DNA from 2 places in the Enterobacter sp. UPMP2061 genome. Region 1 is predicted to be linked to the other one. Evidence: predicted binding sites of a transcription regulator. Region 1 holds the regulator's gene; the other holds the start of a gene.
What was found. The regulator Fur, encoded in region 1, represses iron uptake genes when iron is present. The targets are predictions, from matches to a motif close to ATAATAATGAGAACNACTATCAA.

Region 2: the regulator Fur is predicted to act here: its motif matches at 2,297-2,319, upstream of exbB (tol-pal system-associated acyl-CoA thioesterase).

The regions. Positions count from the first base shown of each region.
Region 1 is NZ_JBSKJP010000001.1:417,222-421,027, reverse strand. Features, by position in the region: gene ybfF (esterase) at 1-110, shown strand, start outside; gene ybfE (LexA regulated protein) at 239-526, shown strand; gene fldA (flavodoxin FldA) at 682-1,212, shown strand; gene fur (ferric iron uptake transcriptional regulator) at 1,504-1,950, shown strand; gene chiQ (ChiQ/YbfN family lipoprotein) at 2,093-2,419, opposite strand; gene chiP (chitoporin ChiP) at 2,467-3,806, opposite strand, start outside.
Region 2 is NZ_JBSKJP010000015.1:40,384-44,189, reverse strand. Features, by position in the region: gene ACWKXX_RS20250 (ESA_00282 family adhesion-associated protein) at 1-61, opposite strand, end outside; gene ACWKXX_RS20245 (hypothetical protein) at 165-569, shown strand; gene ACWKXX_RS20240 (hypothetical protein) at 550-996, shown strand; gene exbD (TonB system transport protein ExbD) at 1,077-1,502, opposite strand; gene exbB (tol-pal system-associated acyl-CoA thioesterase) at 1,507-2,235, opposite strand; gene metC (cystathionine beta-lyase) at 2,487-3,674, shown strand.

The DNA.
Region 1 (3,806 bases):
CGCAGGCTCGCGCTCACGTTATTGCGGGTGCCGGGCACTGGGTACACGCGGAAAAACCGGATGCCGTCCTGCGCGCCATTCGCCGCTATCTTACTGATACAGCGAATTGATTAAAAAGCCAGCGACCGGAAGACGACGGGCTTCCAGTCGTTGGCGTGTGGATTTGGGTGATGTATGATGGCGCGCTTATCGCCCGGGCATTAGCAGGGCGGCGTGTTTCCCCCGAAGTCTCAGAATCATGGCCAAAGAACAAACGGACCGTACGACACTAGATCTGTTCGCGAATGAGCGTCGACCGGGACGACCGAAAACGAATCCGCTTTCGCGCGATGAACAGCTGCGTATCAATAAACGCAACCAGCTTAAACGCGATAAAAATCGTGGGCTTAAGCGTGTCGAACTGAAGCTGAATGCCGATGCCGTCGATGCGCTTAACGAGTTAGCTGACGCGCGCAACATCAGCCGCAGCGAACTGATCGAAGAGATGCTGATCGCCCAGCTTGAGACGTTACGCGGCAAGGCGTGAGTCAGAAAATCCCCAATATTACCTTTTTCATGTAGCACAGAGTGCAGTCCTGCGTGATAGCTGTTTCCGCAGGGTTGCCTGTTCTGCTATTATTGCCCTTATCCGTGGACAATTTGCGCCACCATACCATTAAGTTTCAAGAGGTTATTTTACTCATGGCAATCATCGGCATTTTCTTTGGCAGTGATACCGGCAATACTGAAAATATCGCAAAAAACATTCAAAAACAGCTCGGTAAAGACGTTGCTGATGTGCATGACATCGCCAAGAGCAGCAAAGAAGATCTCGAGGGCTATGACATCCTGCTGCTGGGCATCCCGACCTGGTACTACGGTGAAGCACAGTGTGACTGGGACGATTTCTTCCCGACGCTGGAAGAAGTAGACTTCAACGGCAAGCTGGTTGCCCTGTTTGGCTGTGGCGATCAGGAAGACTATGCTGAGTATTTCTGTGATGCGCTGGGCACTATTCGCGACATCATTGAGCCACGCGGTGCGGCGATCGTCGGTCACTGGCCAACGGCGGGTTACCATTTCGAAGCGTCCAAAGGTCTGGCAGATGACGATCACTTCGTTGGCCTGGCCATTGATGAAGACCGTCAGCCAGAGCTGACCGCTGAGCGTGTAGAAAAATGGGTTAAGCAGGTTCGTGAAGAGCTGAACCTGGACGATATCCTTAACGCCTGATATCCCTGCGGCGCAACTCCGGTTGCGCCCGTTTTCCAGGTAAAACCGATTAAATTAATTGCTACAAACTTTTAACTTTTTCGCCCAGACCTGTACAATATCCCCCTGGTAAAAAGTGGGTGCCATCGAACAAGTTTGTTGGTGATACCACGTTTTTATAAGCATACTTTGCTTGAGACTTGCAGTTTTCATTTAGCCATGGCAGTTCTATAATGAGACGCATTATCCCAAGTGCATTTTCTGTCACTTCTTCTTTTGAAGTGAATCGTTTAGCAACAGGACAGATTCCGCATGACTGACAACAATACCGCATTAAAGAAAGCTGGCCTGAAAGTAACGCTTCCTCGGTTAAAAATCCTTGAAGTGCTTCAGGGGCCAGACAATCACCATGTCAGTGCGGAAGACCTTTATAAGCGTCTTATCGATATGGGTGAAGAGATTGGGCTGGCAACCGTCTATCGTGTGCTGAACCAGTTTGATGACGCGGGCATTGTTACTCGTCATAATTTCGAAGGCGGTAAATCCGTGTTCGAGCTGACTCAGCAGCATCACCACGATCACCTGATCTGCCTCGACTGTGGCAAGGTCATTGAATTTAGCGATGATTCCATTGAATCACGCCAGCGTGAAATCGCCGCCCGTCATGGCATCCGCCTGACCAACCACAGCCTGTACCTGTACGGTCACTGCGCTGAAGGCGATTGCCGCGAAGACGACCACGCGCACGACGCGAAATAATATCGTGTTCATACTCTGAGCCAGCCGTAAGGTTGGCTTTTTTTTGCCTGAAAAAAGTCCGGTGGCGCTGCGCTTACCGGGCCTACGGGCTGTGACACCGTTGTAGGCCCGGTAAGCGCAGCGCCACCGGGCATAAAGCAACTTATTTATTGTTATTGCGAATCTCGTCCCAGATCTTATCGCAACGCTTCGCCACTTCCTGATCGTTACCGCTTTTCCGCGCCTGGATACAGGCCTGGTAATCCATCACGCGAACATTTTCCTGCGTCGCAAACTGCTCATGCGCTTTCTCTTTTTTCAGCACATTCAGCACGCTCTGGCAGGCTTCAATCTTCTCTGGCGATCCTTGTGCTGTATTGATGCAGGCGCTATACGCCTCCTTCAGACGGGAGTCTTCTTTCTGCGCCTGATCCTGCGCACACGCCACCAGCCCCGATGCCAGCAGCGCAACGATTACCATTTTTTTCATCATATGCAGTCTCCATGCAGGCGGGATTTCGCCCGCCTGCGTATTCATCAGAAGATTGTGAATGGCGCAATGACCATGAATTTCACGTCACGTTCATCCTGGAAGATGTTGCCGTAACCGCCCGCGTAGCTCGGGATATCGGAGTGGTTGTCATACTGGGTGAAGTGCAGTTTGAACATCGTGCCTTTCGCACGGCCCTCCTGAAGGGTGTAAATCGCATCCAGACTGTATGAAGACTCTTTCAGACGGTAATTCGGATCGTAGTAGGCGTCTGGCGTAGCCATATCTGCTGGCTTCGCGTCCCAGGCGTACGCGTAGGACGCACCCACTGCCCAGCCAGGCAGGTTCCAGTTCTTCAGGTCATACATTGCGCCGAAGAAGACCGCCTTTTCGCCGTCGGCGTTGAAGTCAGAGCGGTTATCCCACCAGATATCCAGACGACCATTGGAAGAGGCGTAGGTTGGCGTCATACGTTGCAGGAAGTAGCCCTGCTGCCCTTCTGCCTTGACCCATGTTCCCTCCAGACGTAAATCAACCTGACCTACCTTGTAGCCGAAGGTCAACGCCTGTAACCACGCGGTGCCGTCATAGATATCATTTACGCTGCCATCACTGACTTTGTCGCGCGTACCGTAGAACTGATAGCTGGTGCTCAGCGGGCTACCCGCGATATCAAATTTGTAGCTGGCTTTAGCAAAGTACTGATCGATATAGCCTTCAGCCTGACCAAAAGCAGCTTCCAGCACCAGATCGTTTTTGAAGTCGTACTTCGCCCCCAGCGAGTGGAGATAATCAACTTTGGTTTTTTTATCATTCTGATAGAACTTGTCCATCTCAATGTGCCACGGCGCTTTGTACTCGTTGGTCCACATATAGGAGAAGCTCAACGCCCCCGCATCGCCGTAGTCAAAATTAGCACCGGCTTCCGCACCCTGATAGGTACCTGGCATAAAGCTCCAGTGCGGTGCTAACAGCGTCTGGCCGGTTGGCTGGATATAACCTCCACGCGCCCAGACCGGACCATATTTGAATTTTGCAGCCGCTTTATACAGGCTGATTCCGCTTTTATCGCCGGACCAGTCTTCGTCGTAGGCTTTATTGCTGGAGGAGAACGCAATTTCGTTCGGATGGCCGCTGTCGCCATTTTCGGCCATTTCAATTGCGGTGAACGCTGCAATATCGATCCCGAACATATCGGCGGCATATCCCGACTGGAAATCAAGGTTAGCGTTCCAGGTCGAGTGAGAAAGGTTGGTTTTGTATTTATCTTCAGTGACGTCTTTACGGTCACGCTCACGCTGCCAGTAATAAATACCGCCCGTGAGGGTGGAATCTTCGATGAAACCTGCTGCTTTTGCCTCTGGCGCAACCACCAGGCCCGACATTG
Region 2 (3,806 bases), on a different contig from region 1:
ATAAAAGCACGCCAGCGGTCAGTAATAGTAACGTTATGACCGTAAAGAAAATGCTGTTCATGGGTAGGCTCCATTTTTTTTGATTTTAAAATTGCCTCATGTTATTGTCAACGAATCTCACCCTTTTTCCATCCCCACCTTTTTTGAAATTAAAGGAAATTAAAATGCTGCCCGACAATCTTGTCCCGGCAAAGTACCACATTACGCCTGTGGAACAGCCTTCGACGGAAGCAGATAAAGAGGCGAATTTCACTCAAGGAAAAAGAAAACTCTCCGACTATGAAGCCGACATATTAATTGGTGTTTCACGCACCGGCAAATCCCGTAATATGGTGCTGGAAGAGCACGATCGCCATTTAAAAGAGCGTTTATTTCGCGCCATCAAGATTGAAGCCTTAGTTCATCTACTAAATGATTTACAGGCCGAAGGGGAAATAGATGCCCAGACGCTAAGTCAAATAATGACCGAGAAAACGCAGCAAATAAATGAGGCTGGCAATGAAATTTGGCTTAATTTAATTACGCGTGAAAAAAACAATCCCATTTTTTATGACCTGGGGGAAGATTAACGTGAATGATGACAGCGGTAATAACGTTTATTTGACTTTAGATGATAAGAAAAGCGATGAATTTATCTTAAAGCAGAATCTCGACGCCCTGAAAAAGATAAAAAATGACGAGATGACGCGAATTACGCAGGATTTGGTTTCGATTCCGGCCACGCTGGTGCGCCTGAAATGGCAGAATCGTCGGGAGATTTACGCCTTGCAGGCCAAGGAGGAGATTTACGGCGCGGTGATGAACGCCATTATTGAACAGCGCCCTGAGCTTAAAGAGAAGATCCTCGGGCGACTGGAGGCGAACTATCAGTACCTGCTGGCACGCGAGACAGCCACCCTGCGCCTGACCCGTAAACTCTCGGAAGGTCATTACCGAACTTCAAACGTGACCTGTGTAGCGCTTGATGAAGAGGCGCCGACGGCGCCTTCAGTGTGAGTCAACAATGATTGTTGCGGAATGCAGGCCGGGTAAGGCGACGCCGCCACCCGGCAGGGAAGGCTGCAAAAGCTTTCGTTTTACTTCGCGGCCGCTTTCTCTTCGCCGACCAGACCAATCTTCAGGTATCCCGCCTGATGCAGCGTGTCCATTACCTTCATCATGGTTTCATAATCGACGGTTTTATCCGCGCGGAAGAAGACGGTGGTGTCTTTCTTGCCGCCGGTCAGCTGGTCCAGCGCCGGAATAACCGAGGCATCCGTTACCGGATCGTTGCCCAGGAACATGGACTTATCGGCCTTCACGGACAGGTAAATAGGCTTTTCCGGACGCGGCTGCGGCTGGCTGGAGGACGCAGGCAGATTCACCTTCACGTCCACCGTCGCCAGCGGTGCGGCAACCATAAAGATAATCAGCAGAACCAGCATGACGTCGATAAACGGCGTCACGTTGATCTCATGCATTTCACCGTTATCGTCCAGATTTTCATTAAGACGCATTGCCATACAATCAACCTACGCGCAGTTTGGACGCCGCATGTACCGGTTTAACGGCGGCGTTCAGGTCCAGATCGCGGCTTTGCAGCAGCAGAACCTGCGCGGCAACGTCACCCAGTGTGGCTTTGTAACTGCCAATCATGCGCGCGAAGATGTTATAGATAACAACCGCCGGGATAGCGGCAACCAGACCGATAGCCGTGGCCAGCAGCGCTTCTGCGATACCCGGCGCGACGACCGCAAGGTTAGTGGTCTGCGTCTGGGCGATACCGATAAAGCTGTTCATGATGCCCCAGACGGTACCGAACAGGCCGACGAACGGGGAGATGGCGCCGATAGTCGCCAGGTAGCCGTTACCGCGGCCCATATGACGACCCACGGCCGCAACGCGACGCTCCAGACGGAAGCCGGTACGCTCTTTAATGCCTTCGTTATCTTCACTGCCTGCGGAGAGTTCCAGCTCGTTCTGCGCTTCGTTCACTAACAGGGTAGTCAGGCTTTTCGCATGGAAGGATGAGGTGATATCAGAAGCCTGATCCAGAGAGCGGGCTTCCGCCAGCTGCTTCTGCTCACGCTTGAGGCGGCGTTTTTGTGAAAGAAGTTCGGCGCTCTTGCTGAAGAAGATAGCCCAGGTGATCACGGACGCCAGAATCAGGCCGATCATCACAATCTTAACTACGATGTCAGCATGTTGATACATGCCCCAAACGGAGAGATCCGTCTGCATCAAATTATTACCCACTCTGTATCTCCAGGACGCAAATCACAAAATCTGAACGTAATAATATCAAAACGTCGTCGAATTGATAGTAGTTCTCATTAGTATTTACATAGTGCCGTAATTTTCGCTCACTTTCCTTGCGCTTACGCAGTAAAAATTTCTTATGCGAATTTTTGATAATATTTTCTGCTTATTCGATAAGCATCCGGATGCACATTCTGACAATCGTGGTAGTCTGGACGTCCAGACGTATAAAAATAGGGTTAGCGAACATGACTAAAAAGCAGCTTGAGACCACGCTGGTGCAGGCAGGACGCAGTAAGAAATACACGCAGGGCTCGGTCAACAGCCTGATCCAGCGCGCCTCCTCGCTGGTGTTTGATACCGTTGAAGATAAAAAAATCGCTACGCGTAATCGCGCGAAGGGCGGGCTGTTTTACGGTCGTCGTGGCACGTTAACCCATTTCTCGTTGCAGGAAGCCATGTGTGAACTGGAGGGCGGCGCGGGCTGCGCGCTGTTCCCGTGCGGCGCGGCGGCGGTCGCCAATACCATTCTGGCGTTTGTGGAACAGGGTGACCACGTCCTGATGACCAATACCGCCTACGAGCCAAGCCAGGACTTCTGCACCAAAATACTCAGCAAGCTCGGCGTCACCACCAGCTGGTTCGATCCGCTGATTGGGGCCGGTATTGCCGCGCTTATTCAGCCCAACACGCGCGTTGTGTTCCTGGAATCTCCCGGCTCCATCACCATGGAAGTGCATGACGTCCCGGCCATCGTGAAGGCGGTGCGCAGCATAGCGCCGGAAGCGATCATCATGATCGACAACACCTGGGCGGCAGGTGTGCTGTTTAAAGCCCTGGAATTTGACATCGATATCTCCATTCAGGCGGCGACCAAATACCTGATTGGCCATTCCGACGGCATGATCGGTACGGCGGTATCTAACGCCCGCTGCTGGGATCAATTGCGTGAAAACGCCTACCTGATGGGCCAGATGGTGGATGCCGATACCGCCTACATGACCAGCCGGGGCATCCGTACGCTCGGTGTGCGTTTGCGTCAGCATCACGAAAGCAGCCTGCAAATTGCACAGTGGCTGGCGCTGCATCCGCAGGTGGAGCGCGTTAACCATCCGGCGCTGCCGGGCAGCAAGGGCCACGAATACTGGCAACGTGACTTTACGGGCAGCAGCGGGTTGTTCTCATTTGTTCTTAAAAAGCGCCTGAATGACGCCGAACTGGCAAGCTATCTGGATAACTTTACCCTCTTCAGCATGGCCTATTCATGGGGTGGGTTTGAATCGCTGATCCTGCCCAACCAGCCGGAGCAGATTGCGGCCCTGCGCCCGGGCGGCGAGGTGGACTTCGAGGGGACCTTAATCCGCCTGCATATCGGGCTGGAAAATGTGGACGATTTAATTGCGGATTTATCGGCAGGATTTGAGCGCATCGTGTAAAGTGCTGGCTAAAATGTACTCCCCGGACGCTATTCTGAACACCGCAAGCAGAAAAGTCTGTATGAGATGCGCCTGCGATCAACCCCGACAGGCAAAATTGGGAGTACAATAGCGTTATATCTGCTGTTCCAC